4 regions of the Ruegeria sp. AO1 genome follow, and region 2 is predicted to be linked to each of the others. Evidence: riboswitches for the same ligand, from Rfam matches in the RefSeq annotation. Region 2 holds a riboswitch; each other region holds the start of a gene.
The links. A riboswitch is a leader RNA that binds a small molecule or an ion and turns the genes downstream of it on or off. The one in region 2 is predicted to bind cobalamin.
Positions count from the first base shown of each region.

Region 1 (5,595 bases), 310 kb from region 2:
GCGTATAGGGAATTTAAGTATTTAATATTAATACTAATATTTAAAAATCTGAAACCGCAGGCGGCCGTAGCCGCTCTGCAGTTTCAGCCTGAGACTTCCCGTTCACACCTCAACTTCGACCTTGCCGATCGGGTTTGAACAGCACGCCAGAATGTAGCCTGCTGCTATGTCATCCTCGGAGATACCGCCATTGTGTACCATGTGAACTTCACCCGAGGTCTTTTTGACCTTACAGGTGCCGCAAACGCCAAACGTACAGCCCGAGGCAATGTTCAACCCGACCGCGCGTGCCGCAGCCAGAACCGTATCCGTCTCGGCAACCTTGGCAGTGACGCCCGAACTCGCAAAAACGATCTCGGCGGCGCTGTCATCGTCGGGGATGACGTCGTACAGATCGGGTTGATCTGCTTCGGTCTCAACCGGGGCACCAAAGCTCTCCTGATGGTAGTTGTCCATGTCAAAGCCAAGACCCGACAGAGCGTCCCTAACAGCTTGCATGAACGGCTCCGGACCGCAGCAATAGACCTCGCGATCCAGATAGTCTGGGGCCATCAGGCCCAACATCAGCTGGTTGAACTGACCCTGGTAGCCGGTCCAGGGACTGTAGCGATCCGCTTTCTCCACAACAAACTTCAGATCCAGACCCGGCGTCCGGCTTGCCATCTGCTCCAACCGTTGGCGGAAGATGATCTCGGACGGACGCTTGGCGCAGTTGATGAAGACGACATCCAGATCGCGGCCTTCATCCCACATACAGGTCGTCATGGACATCATCGGCGTGATGCCCGAGCCCGCCGAGATGAACAGATATTTGGGGGCAACGCTTTCAGCATTGGTGAACAGACCCGCCGGGCCAATCGCCCGCATCCGCATACCCGGCTGCAGATTGTCCAGCATCCAACGCGTGCCGATACTGTCCGGCTGCGCCTTAGCCGTGATCGTGATGGACCGTGGACGCGATGGGGATGACGAGATCGTATAGGTCCGATGCACAACGCCCCCCGGCTGCCCCGGTGCCGGAATTTCCAGCGTCAGGAACTGACCCGGATGGTAGGCAAACAACGCCCCCGAAGGGGCGCGAAACGTAAAGCTCGCGGTGTTTGGCGTTTCGGGCACGACCGAGACGCATTCCAGCGTCTCGTCATCCTGCCAGATCGAGGCAACAGCGTTCAGATCTTTCATCTCCGTCACTCCGCCGCCATCGTGTTAGGTGCCAGGTGGCGCGCCAGGGTGCTGCAATACCAATCGGTGAATTGCAGAACACCGGATTCCTGGATCCCCGAATACGGCCCCGGCACATAGGCCGGGCTGTTGATGCCCATCTGGTTGTCTTCTACCACGCGGCGATCTTCGTCATTGGTGGCCATCCAAACTTCGGTCAGGCGCTTGACGTCATAGTCGACCCCTTCAACCGCATCCTTGTTGACCAGCCATTTCGTGGTGACTTCGGTCTCGGTCGGGCTGACCGGAGTGACGCGGAAAACAATCGAATGATCAGCCAGGAAGTGGTTCCATGTGCTGGGATAGTGGAACTTCAACAACGTCCCCGCATCCGCAAAGGGCGAACGGCCCAGAAAGCGGCGTACAGCGGATTTGCCGTCCAGAGTATAGCTTTCCGCCCCTTCCTTCAGCGGCATCCGCGCCAGACGGTATTGCCCGTCATCATGCAGATAGAACTGAGACGGCATGCCTGCGGCCTCACACCGGTCGAAGTGAGTTTGCATGAAGGCCGGGGTTTCACCCCCTTCGATACCGGTCACCGAGGGATCATCAGGGAAGGTCCGGCACAGCGAAGGGTGGTTGCCGCCGCAGTGATAGCACTCGCGGTTGTTTTCCCAAACGAGCTTCCAGTTGCCGTTCTCGATGATCGTGCTTTCAAAAGCGACCTTGGCGTTGCTCAGATCATGCGACTCCAGATAGGGACGCGCCTTGTTGGCGAATGTGTCGAAATCAGGCGCTTCATCTGCAAGACAGATATAGACCAGCCCGGCCAATTCCCGGCAGTGAACGGTTTTCAGCCCGTGTTGTTTGGGGTCGAAATCCGGCCCCATGTCGCGGGCCCACAGCAATGAACCATCAAGCTCATAGGTCCACTGGTGATAGGGGCAAACCAGTTTGGGCGAGTTCCCCTTGGCCGCTTTGCAGATGATCGACCCGCGATGGCGGCAGGTGTTGTGGAAGGCCCGGATCTGGTTGTCCGCACCGCGCACGATGATCACGCGATATGCGCCTACATTGTAGGTCACATAGTCGCCTGTTTTCACCAGCTCACATGCCGGAATGGCGAACAGCCAGTCCCGGTAGTGGATGACTTCAAGGTCGGTCTGAAAGACCTCTGGATCTGTATAGAATGCCTGTTCAAGGGCATAGGCCGGGTTTCGACGCGCCAACAGGCTTTGAACGTTGCTCACTTCTGGCTCTCCTGCCGCGCCCCGCGGCTTCGCTTGGGCAGATGACATCAGAGGCCATTCCGGAGCCGCGCGAGGATCACGTCCGAAACCTGTGCCCCCACCGCCACCCGCGGTTTGACATATATGCAAGGCTGGTTTCCGGACTTGAAAGGGGCTTACGCCCGGTTTCGACACCTTCCCGGGATCCTCGTCCCAGTGGTCACCTGTCGAACCTGACCTTTCTTACCGTTGCGGGGGCAGCGCCGGAATTGCACCGGCTTCCCAATTCTCTGCCACCTGAGAATCAGACAGCAGCACCTCACACGCGCAACCTACTCGGAGAAGGACTCGTGGCTGAAAGCCTTGCGACATTTCCAGAAACAAAACAGACATGGTCTGCAAAAATGGAAACCTGAAACAGGGCTGCGTTTTGAGACAAGAACAAAAAAACGGAATTCACCCGTGCTGCGATGTGTCCCACAAATGCGAGTGCATAAAGGGCGCAATCGCAAGTGTCTTGCCCCCCAGCTTTTCAACATATCCTGCGGTAAGCTCTAGCGCCATCCATGCCTCGGGGATCGTCAGAAGGTCCGGATATGGCGTCTCTTTGTCGGTAGGGACAAACCCAAATCGGGGATAGAAAGTCGGAACGCCCAACACGAAGACAGCGTCTGTTCCAACGGATCTCAAGTGGTTGATGCTCGTCTCCATCATCTCTCTGCCAACACCGAGACCTTGATGCTCGGGCGAGACACCGCAGGGCGCCAGAAGACAGCATTTAACGTCCGGGTGATCCTGGAAGACAAACGGGGTGAACATGACATTGCCCGCGATCTGCCCCTCACGCCTTACGCTGATTGAAATCGTTTCCGGATACTCAAGGAGATCTTCGGCGAGTTGAGCGATTTCGTCACCTTCTGCTTCGCCAAAAGCCAGCCTATGCACATTCAAGATGGCATCGGTTTCTGAACGGTCCATGATCCATCCCTATCCTGAGCTAAACAGCCTGCGCCGCGTCATACGGCGCGAAACTACCCGACCGACGCCCCAGATGTCGCATTTGGCGAGCTTCGGCAAGACCAGCCGCTCAGGTCAATATGTTTCTTCGTACAATCGGCAGCGTGCGTCTGTGTCCAGATGTTCGGTTGTCGCGATCTCGGATTGCTTGTGCGCTTGATACACCTCAGCGAAGCCTTTGGGGAACCAACCGGTGACAACCGGGTTGGAAACGAACCGGTCTAGCGCGTCTTCCAAGGTCTGAGGCAAGCGCACCAGCCCCCTTTGGTTCAGTTCTGCGACGTCCAACAGCGAAAGATCTTCCTCGGTTGGAATGGGCGCGGGTAGCCCCTCTTCGATCCCTTGCGCCCCAGCCATGACAACCGCCGCAAGCGCCAGATGAGGCGAAGCTGCAGCATCCGCCGCGCGGTATTCGATGTTGAACTGCCCCGTGATCGAGGCCGGGTCTTTTGCAGTTACAGGACAAATCCGCAAGGAAGCCTCGCGATCGCGGAAACCCAGATTGTTGAAAGCCGCAGACCAACGATGCGGTGTCAGGCGCTCATACGAGATCACCGAAGGCGCAGTCAGGGCCAGGATTGCATCCAGATATTTCAAAACTCCAGCAGCGAAGGCACTCGTCAGGTCCGACATACCGCAGGGCCCGTCTTCGGCGTAGGTCAGCGGCGCGCCTCTATCGTCAACAAAGCTCATATGGATATGGACCCCATTCCCAACGCTCGCGACATCACGAATAGGGGTATAGGTCGCCCGCTCGCCATAGGCCTGTGCAGTCGCATAGGTCAGTTCGCGTACCATGATGGCCGCGTCCGCTGCGCGTACCCCCAGTTCAGGACCGATGACGACCTCATATTGGTTTGGCCCATATTCCTTCATGATCGAATCCGGCTTCAAACCGACCTGACAAATCGCGTTGATCAAGGTCTCGCACAGATCACGCTGCAGGCCAAAGCCCCGGTGACCATAGGCTTCGTTGGCCTGGCTTGGCGGATCTTTCAGCTGGAACTCATGCTCGAACGCAGCCAGCAAATTTGCGCCTGAGACCTTGTGCAGCCGCTCCAGCGCCGCCCTCAACAAACTGCGCGTGCAGAAGTCCCACGGGTCTCCGTCAAGCGTGACGATGTCGCCCATAAGAAAATGCAGACCAGTTTCTTCGCCGAACTCGACTTTTGTCTCGGCCGTGGCGTCCGGGATCAGAAGAAGATCGCCCAGCGCACCAAACGGGCTTTCGGCAATTCCGTCAAAGCAGTTGATCTGAACATTCGTTGGTGTCCACCCGACCCCGCGCTGCAACCGCTTGTTCAGTTGATCCGCCGGAAAGGCCTTGCCCCGTAATTTACCGGCAAGGTCAGAGGTGGCGACAAACATCAAGGGGGTTTTGGGCATCATGGGTTGGGGTCCTGATTGTGGGATCGCATGGCGTCCCAGGCTTCGATGCGGGATTTCGTCTGGTCCCAGTTGTCTTCGGCGATACGCGTCACCAGCGCCTCGGTCACGGCAAGGGCCGCTGTATACGTGTCCCAGAGCGTGCCGCTTTCGATCGGAACTGGCAAGATTTCTGCCGCATGGCGGGATATGGGAGACAGCCATTTGTCTGTCATGAGGACAACGCGAACCCCTCGGTCCTGCGCGGCAGTCGCGGCCAATCGCGCCAGCGCGGGTTGGTAGCGGCGAAAATCGACGAGAAACAGGATATCCGCAGGCTTCATCCGCAGCAGGTATTCCGGCCAGACCTCATTGTTGGCCGGAAGATGATACACGCCGCTGCGGGTTTGGCGCAGGTGAAAGGACAAATGCTGCGCGATGGTGTCACTGATCCGACCGCCCAAGATATAGACATCGCTTTTAGGCTGGCTCAGTACCGAGCATATGCGCTGAAACTGCGCCTCGGTGATGCCTTCTGCCGACAGCGCCATCTGGGACGAGGCGCGCGCGATGAAATCACGTAAGAACCCTCCATCAACACTGCGCCCTTCGCCGTGCAGATCGGTGGGCGAGCGTTGGCCTTCTTTCAATTCCGACAAGAGAGCACGTTGGAATTCCTGATAACCGCCCAGTCCGATCTTGGTGACAAACCGAGAGATCGACGGGGCCGATACCTCGGCCCGGCGCGCGAGTTCCTGAATCGTGACCAAACCCGCATAGGGGTAGTCGCTGAGCAAAGCAGCGGCCAGCTTGCGCTCGCTCG
Region 1 covers NZ_JBQFJC010000001.1:754,802-760,396, reverse strand. The annotation lists gene ACR3FB_RS03635 (FAD-binding oxidoreductase) at 103-1,182, opposite strand; gene ACR3FB_RS03630 (aromatic ring-hydroxylating oxygenase subunit alpha) at 1,188-2,459, opposite strand; cobalamin riboswitch at 2,524-2,727, opposite strand; gene ACR3FB_RS03625 (GNAT family N-acetyltransferase) at 2,847-3,368, opposite strand; gene ACR3FB_RS03620 (type I glutamate--ammonia ligase) at 3,483-4,793, opposite strand; gene ACR3FB_RS03615 (MurR/RpiR family transcriptional regulator) at 4,793-5,595, opposite strand, start outside.
Region 1: linked by a shared signal. The riboswitch ahead of ACR3FB_RS03630 (aromatic ring-hydroxylating oxygenase subunit alpha) and the one ahead of ACR3FB_RS02210 (hypothetical protein) in region 2 are both predicted to bind cobalamin.

Region 2 (5,595 bases):
TCCGCGAGGATGATGCGCGAGGCCGCCACACCACGACGTCTCGCGCCTTACATCCGATGCAAAATGGCGGTTGGCTGGTCGACACCCCCGGCATGCGCGCCCTGCGCCTGCTCGACGCGCAGGACGGGGTGGACGAAGTGTTCTCGGACATTCTGGAGCTGGCCCAAACCTGCCGGTTCTCGGATTGCCAGCATGAGGCCGAGCCCGGTTGCGCTGTGCAGGCGGCGATTGAAGCAGGCACACTGGATGCAGATCGGTTGGAACGCTGGCGCAAGCTGAGGCGCGAGGATCAGCGCAACTCTGAGACCGTGGCCGAGGCGCGGGCACGCGACAAGGCTTTCGGCAAGATGGTCCGATCTGCGATGCACGGAAAATCCGCGCGGCGCGGCAATTGAAACACGGGCTGAAAAAGGGGCGTCGGTCCGCCGGCGCCCCCCATCAAGCGATCAATCGTGGCCAGAGCACCGCATTTCGGCGGGCAAACACACCGATATGGCCGATCTCCCGAACACCAAACTCTTCCGGTGACAACAGGTGACGGCGTGCTTTTGGACCATAAAGCTCGGCCAACCGCCAAACGGCAGCTTCTGGGACCATCTCATCATCTGTGAAGGCAAAAAGGTCGACGGGAACGTCAGCATCCTGCCACGTAGCTTGCGGCAGTGTGTCTCCGATCTCGGGCAGATAGCTTTGCGGCGCGGTGCACCATTTGCGCCATTGCCAATAGACCTTAGGCGGTAGGTCTGTTCCAAACCCAAGTGCCTTGCCCGGCAAATACCCCAGGCCGCTCACGACCAGAGGCACATGCCCATACCAGAACAACCCGGCCAGAGCGCGGTACGGCCAAGGATGATCGCCCAACTTCACAAGGCCAGAACAGACGCAGATCATGCGATCAATCTTGTCGATATCCGGCTGCACTGGCCCCAGCATCCCTCCAAGCGAATGACCAACAGACCATTGCTGCGACAGCGGGAACCGTCGGCGCATCTCGGCCCGCGCGGCGGGCATGTCCTGCAACGCCCAATCCGCCATCGAGATCTTCGACCGACGCTGTGGCCCCGATTTCGAATGACCGAATTCCCGGTAGTCATAGATCAGACAGGCGATATCCCGATCCGACGCCAACCACTGTGCGAAATGCTTGTAGTAGTCACGCAGAACTCCCGTCGCGCTGTTGACCACCACTACGGTTTCGGGCTGCGCCACGGGCCGGTAGATCCGCCCGGACAGGGCGCCATCCCCCACCGGGATCTGAACATCTTCGATCAGCACTGTATGGTTTGAATCCAACATGGGTATCCTCGGCGGAAAACTGAACTGATGAGTTCATATTGCAACTTGACCCCAGACAGCCCATGCAAGTCAACTGCGATCCCGCTTGACCACGCGTCCACTTCGCGGCTCGGCTTTCCGCAACGCAGAAAGTTCAACTTGACTCAGAATGGTTATGAACGCTAGCGATGGTTCGATGGTTCTCGGCTTTCACAAGACGTCGGGATGAAAAGGGAACACGGTGCGGTTTTCCCCGGCTTGATCGGGTCAAACCAAGTCCGCGACTGCCCCCGCAACTGTAAGCGGTGAGCGATGTCGAAAAGCCACTGGCCGAAAGGCCGGGAAGGTCGGCAGAGCAGTGACCCGCAAGTCAGGAGACCTGCCATCGTCAACATAACCCAAACTCGGGCGGGGTGTCCGGGCAGGCCGTGACAGACCCTATCTGCCCCACCTGATCCCAGCACCAGTCCACCGCGCGGAGGGCGCAGGATGATCTGGAAGACGAAGACACATAGGTTCTCAGCAACCATCTGCCAACATACCGGCAAGACTTGCCCTGCATTGGCACGGCTGGCGCGTTCGATGGTTGACGCACTGGACCAAGCCGGTCCGGCGACCACATCGGATTTCGCAATCGAAGGCAGCAGCGACCTGACCCATTGCACGGACGGCTGCCACGCCCGGTTTCGGGCCAGCCAGTCTCGGGTGCGGGTCTATTGCGGAGCGGACCCTAATGCCGACAGCGAGACCCTCCATCGCTACGCCGACCTTATGTTCGGAACCGAAACGAGCAGCCTGCCTAGCGCAGCGATGACATCCCTGCCCTGCGCCATGCTCGAGGCATCAGTGATTGCGCCGCGCAAACCGGCCCCGGCGGAACTGCAACTGTCGGCTTAAGAATCCGCCAAAACTCGGGCGGGCAAGATGGCCCAGTGCTTCTGCGCATCGGTTTCGACTGCGCAGGGGCGCAGCTTGCGCAACCGGTCCAGCGCTTGGATTGGAGCCTCACCGCATTCGATCATCAATCTCAGCACAACCATGCCAGAGCGACCGCATCCGCCCTGACAATGGACAAGCACGCGCCCTCCGCCAGACAAAGCCTGACGCGCCGCGGCACTGACATCGGGCCATTGCGCATCAACCTCTGACGGTGGCACGCCGAAATCCTGAATCGGCAAGTGCACCCAGCGGCTGGCGCGACCCTGAACGTCGCGGCCAAAATCGCGGGCTCCGAACTGGACCAGCTCGGCCTCGGTTGTCATCGACAACACGAGGCCCGGCTTCCAATCTCCGATCGTTTCAAGGTCGCCTGCATAGTCGCCGCCCTTTCCCGGCATCGACGTCAGGGCAAGTGTGCCCCCGCCCACTTGCAAAGCATGAATGACCAAATTCGTCATGACAGCATCCCCCCGGAAGCGTTGATCCTGACTTTAATGCGTTTCGGGTTTTATCTGAATCACCCTGCGACACGAATGTCCCGAGAACGCCGCAGGCGTGGCAGGGTATTCGTGTCTCAAGTTAAACCCGAAACGCTCTAGGCTTGAGTCACAATCCGCAGAGTGTACCCCTGACGCGCCGGTTTCCAAAACAAAATCGTTCTTCAACTCATGTGGACGCGGGCGGCGCAGGCCTCTACGCTGCGGTGACGTCCCGAATCCGCCAGAGCAGACATGACCGACTCAGACAGCCCCGCCTATCAGGTTCTCGCCCGCAAATATCGCCCGGAAACCTTTGCCGATCTGGTGGGTCAAGATGCGATGGTCCGCACGCTGAAAAACGCGTTCGAGGCGGACCGCATCGCGCAAGCCTTTGTCATGACGGGCATTCGTGGAACCGGCAAAACCACGACCGCGCGGATCATTGCGAAAGGCATGAACTGTATCGGACCGGACGGAAATGGCGGCCCCACGACCGAACCTTGCGGCCAATGTGAACACTGCGTTGCCATCATGGAAGGTCGCCATGTCGACGTGATGGAGATGGACGCCGCCAGCCGCACCGGCGTCAATGATATTCGCGAGATCATCGACAGTGTCCGCTACCGCGCTGCCTCGGCCCGCTACAAGATCTACATCATCGATGAAGTCCACATGCTGTCGACCAGCGCCTTCAACGCGCTGCTCAAGACGCTCGAGGAGCCGCCGGCGCATGTGAAGTTCATCTTCGCCACAACCGAAATTCGCAAGGTTCCCGTCACGGTTCTGTCGCGCTGCCAGCGCTTCGACCTGCGCCGGATCGAACCCGAGGATATGATCGGCCTGCTGCGCAAGATCGCCTCGGCGGAGAGTGCTGAGATTGCCGAAGACGCCTTGGCGCTGATCACCCGTGCTGCCGAGGGATCTGCTCGCGACGCGACCTCATTGCTCGATCAGGCGATCTCGCACGGGGCCGGAGAGACGACGGCAGATCAGGTACGCGCGATGCTAGGCCTGGCGGATCGTGGCCGGGTTCTGGACCTCATGGACATGGTCCTGCGGGGCGATGCGGCAGGGGCGCTGACCGAGCTTGGTGGCCAATATGCCGAAGGGGCTGATCCACTAGCCGTGCTGCGTGATCTGGCCGAAATCACTCATTGGGTTTCGGTCGTGAAGATCACTCCGGACGCAGCCGAAGACCCTACTGTTTCCCCGGATGAACGCGCCCGGGGCCAGCAGATGGCTGAGGCCCTTCCCATGCGGGTACTGACTCGGATGTGGCAGATGCTGTTGAAAGCGCTTGAGGAAGTTTCAGCCGCCCCCAACGCCATGATGGCTGCCGAAATGGCTGTGATCCGCCTGACTCACGTGGCCGACTTACCCAGCCCGGAAGAGCTGATCAAACGGCTGCAGGATACGCCTCCGCCCCCCAACGGCGGCCCAGGCGGCGGGACGCCAATCCAAAGCAACGGAGCGGCCCCGGTTGAAGCCCGCGCCGCTACAAGCTACGACCCTGCGCCACGCGGGTCCGGCGGCGCACCAGTCGCCGCTTTGGCGCAAGACACGCAGACCGCATTGGCGCGATACCCGAGTTTCGAACATGTGGTCGAGCTGATCCGGAACAACCGAGACGTCAAACTTCTGGTCGAGGTCGAAAACGGCGTGCGGCTGGTCTCTTACCAGCCGGGACGGATCGAGTTCACCCCTTCAGCGCAAGCCCCGACTGATCTTGCACCACGGCTGGGATCGGCCTTGCAACGTTGGACTGGCAACAGATGGGCGGTGTCCATTGTATCGGATGGCGACGCTTCGACGATCGCCGAAATCCGCGATAAAGCCGAACTGGCTCTGAAAGAAGAGGCCACGGCACATCCGCTGGTTCAGGCCGTTCTGGCAAGTTTCCCCAAGGCCAAAATCACCCGTATCGAAACACCGGAACAACGCGCCGCCCAAGTCGAGACCGAAGCCCTGCCCGAGGTCGAAGATGAATGGGATCCTTTCGAAGAAGACTGATCTCTATACAAAACCAAACCCTCCCGCGCCCGCCACGGGCAATCGGCTAAAGCCGATCACCCTGGGCGGCCTTGGGCCCGGCAGCGCTCGGGCAAAGCCCGAGCGCTGCCGGGCCCAACGGGAGCAAAGGTCTTGCCAAAGACCTTGACGACAGGCGGGAGCGCGCTCTGCTCTTGTGTCACCACGGTGACCCCCGTATCTAGGCACAAACCGTACTTACAGGAGAAGCAACATGCTCAAAGGACTAGGCGGCCTTGGCGATATGGCCAAGATGATGAAATCCGCGCAGGATCTTCAGACCAAGATGACCGAGATGCAGGAAGAGCTGAACAACCTGACGGTTGTCGGTGAATCCGGCGCAGGGCTGGTCAAAGCAACGGCAACTGCCAAAGGAGAGCTGAAGGGCCTGGATATCGACCCGTCGATCTTCAATGGCGACGACAAGGAAGTGGTTGAGGACCTGATCCTGGCGGCCATCAAGGACGCACAGACCAAAGCCGCCGAGCGCTCGCAGGCCGAGATGGCCAAACTGACCGAAAGCATGGGCCTGCCCGCAGACATCAAGCTGCCGTTCTGATCTCCATCTTTTCAATAGTACTCCCGCCGGAGGCTCCCTCCGGCGTCAGACAGGATAGGCCGTGAGTTCCAACAGCGACATCGACAATCTGATCGACCTGATGGCCAAGCTTCCCGGCCTCGGCCCTCGCTCGGCCCGCCGCGCGGTGCTGCACCTGATCCGCAAACGCTCCCTGCTGCTGACGCCCTTGTCCGACGTTATGCAGCAGGTCGCCATCACTGCCCGAGAGTGTCTGAATTGCGGCAATGTGGGCACCACCGACATCTGCGACATCTGCAACGATGAGGCCCGCGCGACCGGAGAGCTTTGCGTGGT
Region 2 covers NZ_JBQFJC010000001.1:443,506-449,100, reverse strand. The annotation lists gene rsgA (ribosome small subunit-dependent GTPase A) at 1-395, shown strand, start outside; gene ACR3FB_RS02215 (alpha/beta hydrolase family protein) at 439-1,296, opposite strand; cobalamin riboswitch at 1,457-1,676, shown strand; gene ACR3FB_RS02210 (hypothetical protein) at 1,765-2,172, shown strand; gene ACR3FB_RS02205 (protein-tyrosine phosphatase family protein) at 2,169-2,672, opposite strand; gene ACR3FB_RS02200 (DNA polymerase III subunit gamma/tau) at 2,946-4,703, shown strand; gene ACR3FB_RS02195 (YbaB/EbfC family nucleoid-associated protein) at 4,936-5,280, shown strand; gene recR (recombination mediator RecR) at 5,342-5,595, shown strand, end outside.

Region 3 (5,595 bases), 1.8 Mb from region 2:
CTTCACCCACTTCGAAGCGGTCGTTCGAGGCCCGAAGTTCCTCGCTCGACAGATCGACGTTGTTTTGCCGAATCTGAACTGTTTCCTCTTGAAGGAGAACGCTCAGATACGCGGTTGCGGCCCGGAAAAGAACTTGCTGTTCGATATCAATCAGCGACTGGCGCGTCGACAGAACCGTTTCTTGTGCGGACTGCTTGCCCAGCACCGATGCCCCGCCATCATACAAAAGCTGGCTGAGCGTCAGACCCGAGAAGAATCGCGACGGGTCGGTACTGGTTCTGACACCGCTGGTCCGGGTTCTCGTGTAATCCTGACTGACCTGTACCGTCCAGTTGATGATCGGGCGCAGCGCGGAAAGCGCAATTGCCACGTCTTCATCCGCCGCCCGCAACAGGGCTCGGTTCTGTTCCAGCAGACCGCTGGTGTTATACGCTCCGATGAACGCATCTGTCAGGTTGTCAGCCCAGACGGCCCGTCCGGGAACAGTACTCAGGGCAATGGCCGCAGTCACTGCAAGCGCTTTGACCAGCTTTCCCGCTGTCTTTCCACGCATACCAAATCCTCTCAAATCGAAATTACGCTGCCTCTCCGGCAGTTTGCGTCTTTATGTTCAACTAATCAAGGTGGTGGAAACAACAGTCAGCGGACTATAGCGAAAATGCACACTCTTGGGAAAAACCGTCCAAAACCAGCGCACTGGCGTTGAAGGCATCCCGCCAACTGACCACACCACCGGCCTTGCGACCTATGCGAACCGTACCCAGTCGCCCATCCACAAACAGACAGGCGATCCGGCCCTGATCCTTCAATTGGTCCAGTACCGTGTCGGGCACCTGTTCGACACCGCCTTGTATCATAATCACGTCATAAGGGCCATGCTCGGCAGCCCCTTCTCCAAGAGGACCTACATGGATGACGGCATTATCGACGTTTTCTTCCGTCAGCACGCTTTGCGCCTCAGAGGCAAGATGTTCGTCGGATTCGACGCCTACCACCAGCTGCGCCATTCGAGCGGCGATTGCGGTCGAATACCCGTAGGCCGACGCGATATCGAGGACCATTTCGTCATTGGAGATATTCAGCGCATCCAACATCTTGGCTAGAGTGCGCGGCTCAAGAATGCAGCGGTTGTTGCCCAGATCGATCAACCCTTCGACATAGGCCGCTTCGCGCTGTGCAGTTGGCACAAAGCTTTCACGCGGAACGGACAGCATCGCGTCGATAATTGGAAACTTGGTCACATCCGAGGGTCGTACCTGCGTATCAACCATGGTGCGGCGCCGGGCTGCGAAATCTGACATCTGATCTCTCTTTTCAATCCCTTGGGTATTTGGCTTGTGCCACACTCGACCTGACTCGACAACGGCCCAGATGCCGCAAGCCTGGTTCACGATCCGTTTAGACCAGCCGCACACAAATATTGATTTGCGGCCCAAAATCGACGGCAATCCTCTGGACGCCCCCGATGAAAGCTGCTAAAACGCCCACCACACCACGGCAAGTATTTGATTTTACTTGAAAAGGCGAGTTGGCGGAGTGGTGACGCAGCGGATTGCAAATCCGTGTACACCGGTTCGATTCCGGTACTCGCCTCCACATCCCCCTCCTTTAAATACCGGCTCCGGAATTCAGTTTTCAGGAGGAACGCCCCTGAGGCACAACCTCGTAACCTGGTTCTTCCGGCTCATCGTCCAGCATTTCCGTAGGAAAACCCGGTGCGCGGATGTCCAGGCCTGTGGCCTCTTCCAGACGTTTTATGATGTTTGGCGACAGCTCACGCTCGCCAAACCGGGCGATGCCATCCTCAAAGATCTTGATCATCACCGGATTGATTTCCAGCGGAACACCGGCGCGGTCGGCGACGTCCTGAAACAGGCCGATATCCTTTTTCACCAAATCCATAGTAAACGAAATATCGCGCGAGCCGTTCAAGATCACCTGGCTTTCGGTTTCGTGAACAAACGAGGTCCCTGACGAGATTTTGATGGCCTCGTAGGTGGTGTTCAAATCCATCCCGGCGGCCTTGGCGGTGACCAGCGCTTCAGCACAAGTGATCAGGTTGGCTGTGGCCAGATAGTTGGTCAGCACCTTCAGGACCGAGGCTGAGCCGAGCTCTCCGGTGTGCAGAACCCGCCGACCCATGGTCGTCAAGAAGGGCAGAATGCGTTCGAACGTATCGCGGTCGCAGCCAGCGAAGATAGAGATATTGCCCGTCGCCGCACGGTGGCAGCCACCCGAGACAGGGCAATCGACGGCGGCCCCTCCGCGCTCCAGAACCAAGGCACCCAGCCGCTTGACCTCAGCCTCGTCAGTGGTGGACATCTCCATCCAGATTTTACCGGGGCCAACTTCGGGCAGCATCTCCTGCATCACCGCGTCCGAGGCCGCTGGCGACGGCAGGCAGGTGATCACGGCATCGCATTCGCGCATCATCTGGGCCGGGTTTTCAGCCGCTTTGGCCCCCTGCGCGACAAAACCCTCAACCAGATCGGAGCTCAGGTCATGAACCGTCAGGTCGATTCCATTGCGCAGCAATGACCCTGACAGCTTACCGCCCACATTCCCAAGCCCGATAAAACCTACTTTCATGGATTTCGCCTCCGTTTACGATTTGAGGCCATGCGACCATGCATCAGCGCCATGTTCATGCCGCCTAGCGACGCTGGCAGGTCGCTTTTCAACGTGCCGCAGCGGTCTGAGCTGCATCACGCTTGACAAGCTGCGGGTGCGTGCCGCATGAGCCTCGTGTTGGTGTCTGTGCGAACAGATGAAAAGGGAATGCGTCAACGGGTTTTCCGCCAAGCGCAGCCGCCCCCGCGACCGTGACCGGAGAGGATGCCCAAGCCACTGGCGAAAAGCCGGGAAGGCGGGACATCCGACAGAGTACGCCTCTGACATCCGCAAGCCGGGAGACCTGCCAGCGCCCGAAGATGAAACCGGACGGGGTGTTCCGGTGTCGGGTCAAGGGACCCGCATGAAACCCCGTCCCCCACGATGAGGATTTGGGGGGATGAGAGACATGACCGAGACCGCTCCGGTCGAATTACTGGTTTGCACCACCTGTCGTCGCGGGCTGCCCGCTGAAGACGATGCGAAACGCCCCGGCACCCTGTTGCACAAAGCGCTTGAACAGGCGGACCTACCGGAAGGGATTACCCTCAAAGCCGTGGAATGCTTGTCCAACTGCAACGAGGGCTGTTCCATCGTGCTGCGTGGCGGCCCGGATCGCTGGACCTTTGTCTATGAACATTTGAACGAAACCGACCATGTCGACGTGATCGTTGACGGCGCCACCAAGTACCTCGCGACCGAAGATGGTCTGGTCAAATGGCGTGAGCGCCCTGAACACTTCCGCAAAAACTGCGCAGCCCGTATTCCCCCGATTGGAGCCCTGAAATGAGCAACTTGGAAAAACTCCCCGTCACCGTGATCACTGGCTTCTTGGGCTCGGGCAAAACAACTCTCGTTAAGCACCTGATGCAGAACCCGCAAGGCAAGCGTCTGGCCGTGGTTGTTAATGAGTTCGGCGATGTCGGCGTCGATGGCGATATCCTGAAATCCTGCGCGATCCCGGATTGTCCGGTGGAAAACATCATGGAACTGGCGAACGGCTGCATCTGCTGCACTGTGGCCGATGATTTCATCCCGACCATCGAAGCCCTTATGGCGCTGGAGCCGCGCCCCGATCACATCCTGATCGAAACCTCGGGCCTCGCCCTGCCCAAGCCGCTGCTGAAGGCGTTCGACTGGCCCGATATCCGATCGAAAATCACTGTTGATGGCGTGATCGCGCTGGCCGATGCCGAGGCCGTCGCCGCTGGTCGCTTTGCTCCGAATGTCGAAGCGGTGGACGCTCAGCGCATGGCTGATGACTCGATCGACCATGAAACGCCCTTATCCGAGGTGTTTGAGGATCAGATTTCCTGCGCCGATATCATCCTGCTGACCAAGCCTGATCTGGCCGGTCCCGAAGGCGTGGCAAAAGCCAAAGAGATCATCGCCGCCGAGGCCCCTCGCCCGCTGCCCGTTGTCGAAGTGGCCGAAGGCGCCGTGGATGTGCGCGTCGTTCTGGGTCTTGAGGCCGCAGCCGAGGATGACATGGACGCTCGTCCTTCGCATCACGACGGTCACCACGATCACGAGCATGACGATTTCGAAAGCATCATCGTTGATCTGCCGGAACAGTCCGATCCTGCCGATTTGGTCGCCAAGATCGAACGTCTGGCCAATGAGCTGAACATCCTGCGCGTCAAAGGCTATGCCGCCGTGCAAGGCAAGCCGATGCGCCTGCTGGTGCAGGCCGTGGGTGCCCGTGTGCGTCATCAATACGACCGTCCATGGGGCCCCGGTGAGGAACGCCGCTCGCGCATGGTGGTGATCGCCGAGCACGATGATATCAAAGAAGCGGAAATCCGCGATATCCTCGCGGGTGTGACCGAGGCCGCCGAGTAAGGCCCATGCACGTCGTCTTCCGCGAAAGCCACGGGTTAGAAGAAACGGAAATCCCAACCGATCTGGGCCAGAGCCCGGCGGATTTGGTGGTGCTGTCCTTCTCGGACAGCGACCTTGGCGCTTTCGCGGCGGGCTGGCATCGCGGTGGCGGGCCGGATGGGCGTATGCCCACGATGCGGTTGGCGAACCTGACGGCGTTGAAACATCCTCTGTCCGTCGACACCTACGTGGAGCAGACGCTGGAGGGTGCGAAGGGCATTCTGATCCGCCTGATTGGCGGCGTGCCTTACTGGGCTTACGGGCTGCAGCAAGTGCTGTCGCTGGCGAAGGCCAAGGGCATCGCGTTGGCCGTCCTACCCGCCGACGGGCGTGAGGACCCGCGGCTGGATGACTATTCCACCCTGCCCGTCTCGACCCTGCGCCGTCTGGCACATCTCTGCGACACAGGCGGCGAAGTCGCGGCACAGGCCGCCTTGGCGCAGATGGCATTGGCGGCGGGGCTTTATGCCGGCCTTGTTATGGGGGCTAAAACCCTGCCCGAATCTGGCGCGTGGTGTCCTGATCGCGGCGTGATCCCGGTTGAGACAGCCTTTTCGGGCGACGCAAAACGTATCGTCGTCACCTTCTATCGCGCCTACCTGACCTCGGCGGACACGGCCCCTGTCGCCGCCGTGATCCGCAGCTTGCGGGATCGGGGGTTCGAGGCTGTGGGTCTCTTCGCGCCCTCGCTCAAAGCACCTGCTGCCGCTGAATGGTTGCGTGAAAACATCGTCGCTCTGAAGCCTTCGGCGATCATCAACGCCACCTCGTTCTCGGGCAAAGGCGCATCGGGAACGTCTCCTTTGGACGCGGCGGGCGTGCCCGTGTTTCAGATGGCCCTCGCCACATCCCGCCGCAAGGCTTGGGCCGAGGCCGAACGGGGCCTTTCCCCTGCCGATCTTGCCATGCATGTGGTGCTGCCCGAAGTCGACGGGCGCATTTCGGCGGGCATTGCCTCGTTCAAGGAACCGGGCAAGCGCGATCCGCATCTGGAATATTCCCGCTTTGCCCACCGGGCTGAGCAAGAGCGGATCGAAGCGATTATCGACCGTGTCGCCGGCTGGCTAACCCTGCATGACAAGCCCAAGGCGGATCAGGTGCCCG
Region 3 covers NZ_JBQFJC010000001.1:2,228,346-2,233,940, forward strand. The annotation lists gene ACR3FB_RS11035 (TolC family outer membrane protein) at 1-553, opposite strand, end outside; gene ACR3FB_RS11040 (protein-L-isoaspartate O-methyltransferase family protein) at 648-1,301, opposite strand; tRNA gene ACR3FB_RS11045 (tRNA-Cys) at 1,523-1,596, shown strand; gene ACR3FB_RS11050 (NAD(P)-dependent oxidoreductase) at 1,636-2,589, opposite strand; cobalamin riboswitch at 2,733-2,936, shown strand; gene ACR3FB_RS11055 (DUF1636 family protein) at 3,020-3,400, shown strand; gene cobW (cobalamin biosynthesis protein CobW) at 3,397-4,452, shown strand; gene cobN (cobaltochelatase subunit CobN) at 4,458-5,595, shown strand, end outside.
Region 3: linked by a shared signal. The riboswitch ahead of ACR3FB_RS11055 (DUF1636 family protein) and the one ahead of ACR3FB_RS02210 (hypothetical protein) in region 2 are both predicted to bind cobalamin.

Region 4 (5,595 bases), 470 kb from region 2:
GATGTATTCGATACGGCGGGTGCGCCCTTGGCACTGGTCATCGCACCAACGCGCGAATTGGCGATGCAGGTCAAACGCGAACTGGCATGGCTTTATGCGGATGCAGGCGCGTTCATCGCCTCCTGTGTGGGCGGCATGGATATGCGTGATGAGCGGCGGGCGCTGGCCCGCGGTGCGCATATCGTGGTCGCAACGCCGGGCCGCCTGCGCGACCATATCATGCGCGAGTCGATTGACCTGACCGCTGTGCGCGCCGTGGTTCTGGATGAAGCCGACGAAATGCTCGACCTGGGCTTTCGCGAAGATCTTGAGTTCATTCTGGAACAGACCCCGTCTGAGCGTCAGACACTGCTGTTTTCCGCCACGGTTCCCCGCGCCATCGCCTCCCTCGCCGCCCGCTACCAGCGCGATGCCGAGCGGGTCAGCACCGTCAGCGAGCGCACCCAACATGCCGATATCGAATACCGCGCAATGAATGTGGCCCCGCGAGATGGCGAGAATGCAATAATCAACGTGCTGCGCTTCTATGAGGCCCCCAACGCCATCATCTTTTGCAACACCCGCGCCATGGTCAGCCGCCTAACGGCGCGGCTGTCGAATCGTGGATTCTCGGTCGTGGCCCTGTCCGGAGAGCTGACGCAGAGCGAACGTTCGAACGCGCTGCAAGCCATGCGCGACGGGCGCGCCCGCGTTTGTGTGGCGACCGATGTAGCCGCGCGCGGGATCGACCTGCCGAACCTTGATCTGGTGATCCATTCAGAACTGCCGAACAGCCATGAAACGCTGTTGCACCGCTCGGGCCGAACCGGACGCGCCGGACGGAAAGGCGTCAGCGCGCTGATCGTGCCGCCCGCGTCGTTCAAAAAGGCGCAACGCCTGCTGAAATTCGCCAAGCTGACTGCCGATTGGGGGTCTGCGCCCTCGGCCGATGAGGTTCAGGCGCAGGACATGCAGCGGATGTTCAGCTCGGACGACTGGACCGTGGATGTGACCGAGGGCGAAAGTGCGCTCGTCGACGATCTGGTCTCGCGCTTTTCACCGCAGCAACTGGCGGCGGCCTATCTGCGTCAATACGGGCGCAAACACTCCGCCCCGGAGGAACTGAGCGACGCACAAGATACCGCGCCAAAGCCGAACGTTCCCTTCGGCCCAAGCGTGTGGTTTTCGCTGTCGGAGGGTCACAACGAAAACGCCTCACCCCGCTATCTGCTGCCCATGTTGTGCAAGGCGGGGAAGATCACCAAGACCGATATCGGTGCGATCCGCATTGCTGACACCGAAAGCTATATCGAGATTCGCGAAAGCAGCGTTGAAGGTTTCCTGAAGGCCATTGGCCCCGAGATGACGGTCGAAGGTACCAAGACCCTGGTGCAACTGGACGCACCGCCCGCCCTTTCCGGTGGTGGCCGCAAAGGTCCCAAGCGCGACTTCAAAGGCAAGAAGCGCCGCGAACGCCCGGCCCGCGCGGCTGAGCCTCAGCCCGCAAAACCACGCCGCAAACCTGCCGAGAAACCCAAGCTAGAGACGCGGCCCAAACGGGATGAGGCCCCCTCGGGCGATCAGCACAAGAAACCTGCGCGCCGTCCGAAAGGCCCGCCTCCGCCCAAAGGCAAGCCAAGCAGCAAGAAAAACCGCGCACGTGCGGCTGCGATGAAGGGTGGCAACGCGATGCCCAAGCGGAAAAAGTAAACCGCCTTAGCGCACGCGGCAGGTTGTGCAAGCGAAGAAATTTATTTTCTTCGCCACACCATATATTGACAACACGCCACCACCAACCCCAATATGGTGTTGCTTCGGTTCTTTCGATTCCTGTTGAAAGCTAAGAGGGAAACCGGTGAAAAACCGGCGCTGCCCCCGCAACTGTAAGCGGAGAGTTCGGCTGAATACGCCACTGAAAGCGTGCTTTTGGGAAGGTCAGTCCGAACGTCAATCCGCGAGCCAGGAGACCTGCCGCAAGCAAAGAAAGAGAACCGCGAACGGAGGGTTCGGGGGCGTGTTCAGGGGTCATTTTGCCCGCAGCGTCCTCGGCATTCATTAAAAGGACAGAGGACGACATGAGCATTACCGTATATTCCAAACCCGCATGCGTACAATGCACCGCCACCACCCGCGCGCTGGATGCAAAAGGCATCACATATGACGTCATCGACCTGACCCAGGACGACAGCGCCATGACCCACGTGACCGAGCTGGGTTATCGTCAGGCTCCTGTCGTTGTGGCGGGCAGTGATCACTGGTCGGGGTTCCGCCCGGACATGATCGCCCAACTGGCCTGATCCATGGCCGCGCCGATCCCGGCGCTGGTCTATTTTTCATCGAAATCCGGAAACACCCACCGCTTTGTCTCGCGGCTGGGCCTGACCTCTTTCCGCATTCCGAATGGAATGGACCCGCTGCCCGACGCCGGACACCCCTATGTGCTGATCAGCCCCACCTATGCAGATGGCGAAGGACGCGGGGCGGTTCCGAAACAGGTGATCCGGTTCCTGAACGACCCGGACAGACGCGCCGGGATCGTTGGAGTGATCGGCACAGGCAATCGTAATTTTGGTGCGACCTACGCTTTGGCCGGTCGCATCATCGCCCAGAAATGCAACGTACCGCTGCTCTACACGTTTGAGTTGGCCGGAACAGAGACCGACATCGCCCGCGTCCGCGCCGGGCTGGAAAAACTAGGGAGACACCTATGCTCGACAGCAGCGTAAACGAGCAGGACTATCACGCATTGAACGCGATGCTGAACCTCTACGATGGTGAGGGTAAGATCCGCTTCGATGCCGACCGTATGGCCGCGCGGCAGTATTTCCTGCAGCACGTCAACCAGAACACTGTGTTCTTCCACTCGCTGGATGAAAAGCTCGGGTATTTGGTGTCCGAAGGCTACTACGAAGAGGCCGTTCTGGACCAGTATTCCAAGAACTTCATGCGCAAGATCTGGGATGCGGCCTATGCCAAGAAATTTCGGTTCCCGACCTTTCTAGGCGCATTTAAGTATTACACCTCATACACGCTGAAAACCCGTGACGGGCAGCGGTTCCTGGAACGCTATGAGGACCGCGTCGTCATGACCGCGCTGGCGCTGGCGCGCGGCGATGAGGCGCTGGCCCTGTCCTTCATGGAGGAAATCCTCGACGGTCGCTTCCAACCCGCCACGCCTACCTTCCTGAACGCGGGCAAAGCCTCACGCGGCGAGCTGATCTCGTGCTTCCTGCTGCGGCTTGAGGACAACATGGAAAGCATCGGGCGCGGCATCAACTCGGCCCTGCAACTGTCTAAGCGCGGCGGAGGTGTGGCGCTGCTCCTGACCAACATCCGCGAGCACGGCGCGCCGATTAAGGGCATTGAGAACCAATCCTCGGGCGTGATCCCGGTGATGAAACTGCTGGAGGACAGCTTCTCCTACGCCAATCAGCTTGGCGCGCGGCAAGGTGCGGGTGCGGTGTATCTGAACGCGCACCACCCGGACATCATGCGCTTCCTCGACACCAAGCGCGAAAACGCGGATGAGAAGATCCGTATCAAAACGCTGAGCCTTGGCGTGGTGATCCCTGACATCACTTTCGAGCTGGCGAAGAAAAACGCCGATATGTATCTGTTCTCGCCCCATGACGTGGAAAAGGTCTATGGCGTGCCGTTCTCGGAAATCTCGGTGACCGAGAAATATCACGAGATGGTCGATGACAAGCGCATCCGGAAATCCAAGGTCAATGCGCGTGAATTCTTCCAGACCATTGCCGAGATCCAGTTCGAATCCGGCTATCCCTACGTGATGTTCGAAGACACGGTGAACCGGATGAACCCCATTGCGGGCCGGATCAACATGTCAAACCTGTGCTCCGAGATTTTGCAGGTCAATGAGGCGTCGGAATTCAACGATGACCTCAGCTATGCGCATCTCGGCACGGATATCTCTTGCAACCTCGGCTCGCTGAACATTGCCAAGACGATGGATGGCGGTGATCTGGGCCGTACTGTCGGCGCTGCGATCCGCGCGCTGACGGCGGTGTCCGAAATGTCAGCAATCGACTCGGTGCCGTCGGTACGTCGAGGCAATGATGAAAGCCACGCAATTGGTCTGGGGCAGATGAACCTGCACGGGTTCCTTGCCCGCGAACATATCCACTATGGCTCGCCTGAGGGGGTCGAGTTCACATCCGTGTACTTCGCAACCGTGGCGTATCACGCGATCCGCACCTCTTGCGATCTGGCGCAGGAACGCAACGCATCATTCAAGGGGTTCGAGAACTCCGACTACGCCTCGGGCACCTTTTTCGACAAATACACCACCCGTGACTGGCTGCCCGAAAGCGAGCGGGTGAAGGCTCTGTTCGATGGCATGACCCTGCCCACAAGCGACGACTGGGCAGCGTTGAAGGCAGATGTGATGAAACACGGCCTTTATAACCGCAACCTTCAGGCGGTGCCGCCGACCGGCTCGATCAGCTATATCAACAATTCGACCTCTTCGATCCATCCCATCGTCTCGAAGATCGAAATCCGTAAAGAGGGCAAGATCGGCCGCGTCTACTATCCGGCGGCTTTCATGAACAATGACAACCTCGAATACTACCGCGACGCCTATGAGATCGGCCCCGAGGCGCTGATCGACACATATGCCGCGGCCACCGAGCATGTGGATCAGGGCCTGTCTCTGACCCTGTTCTTCCCGGCCGAAGCCACGACCCGCGACATCAACCGCGCGCAGATCTACGCGTGGAAGAAAGGCATCAAAACCATTTATTACGTGCGTCTGCGCCAGGAGGCCCTTGAAGGGACCGAGGTGCAGGGCTGCGTATCCTGCTCGCTGTAAGGGGCCACTGACATGAAAGACATAATCCAAACCAAGATCCCCCGCGCCATCAACTGGAACCGGCTGGAGGATGACAAAGACCTTGAGGTCTGGAACCGCCTGACGGTCAACTTCTGGCTACCAGAGAAGGTACCGCTGTCCAACGACATCCAAAGCTGGGCCACGCTGACGGATCACGAAAAGCAGCTGACCATCCGCGTCTTCACCGGCCTGACCCTGCTGGACACGATCCAGAACACGGTCGGTGCCCCTGCTTTGATGCCCGATGCCGTCACTCCGCATGAAGAGGCCGTGCTGACCAACATCGCCTTTATGGAGGCGGTGCACGCGCGCAGCTATTCCTCGATCTTCTCGACGCTCTGTTCGACCAAGGAGATCGACGAGGCCTTCCGTTGGTCCGAAGAAAACCCGCATCTGCAGGCCAAGGCCGAGGCGATCCTGAACACATACGCTCCGGGCAACGATCCGCTGAAACGTAAGATCGCGTCGGTGTTTCTGGAGAGCTTCCTGTTCTATTCCGGCTTCTACCTGCCAATGTACTGGTCCAGTCGCGCCAAGCTGACCAACACCGCCGACCTGATCCGCCTGATCATCCGCGATGAAGCCGTGCATGGTTATTACATCGGCTACAAATTCCAGCGCGGCTACGAGAAGCTCTCTGAGGCCGAACAGCAGGAGTTGAAGGACTATGCCTTTGGTCTGATGTTCGAGCTTTACGGGATCGAGAACCAATACACCGAGGAACTGTATGACGAGCTCGGCCTGACCGAGGACGTGAAGGTCTT
Region 4 covers NZ_JBQFJC010000001.1:908,551-914,145, reverse strand. The annotation lists gene ACR3FB_RS04440 (DEAD/DEAH box helicase) at 1-1,689, shown strand, start outside; cobalamin riboswitch at 1,778-1,969, shown strand; gene nrdH (glutaredoxin-like protein NrdH) at 2,055-2,276, shown strand; gene nrdI (class Ib ribonucleoside-diphosphate reductase assembly flavoprotein NrdI) at 2,292-2,705, shown strand; gene nrdE (class 1b ribonucleoside-diphosphate reductase subunit alpha) at 2,687-4,810, shown strand; gene nrdF (class 1b ribonucleoside-diphosphate reductase subunit beta) at 4,823-5,595, shown strand, end outside.
Region 4: linked by a shared signal. The riboswitch ahead of nrdH (glutaredoxin-like protein NrdH) and the one ahead of ACR3FB_RS02210 (hypothetical protein) in region 2 are both predicted to bind cobalamin.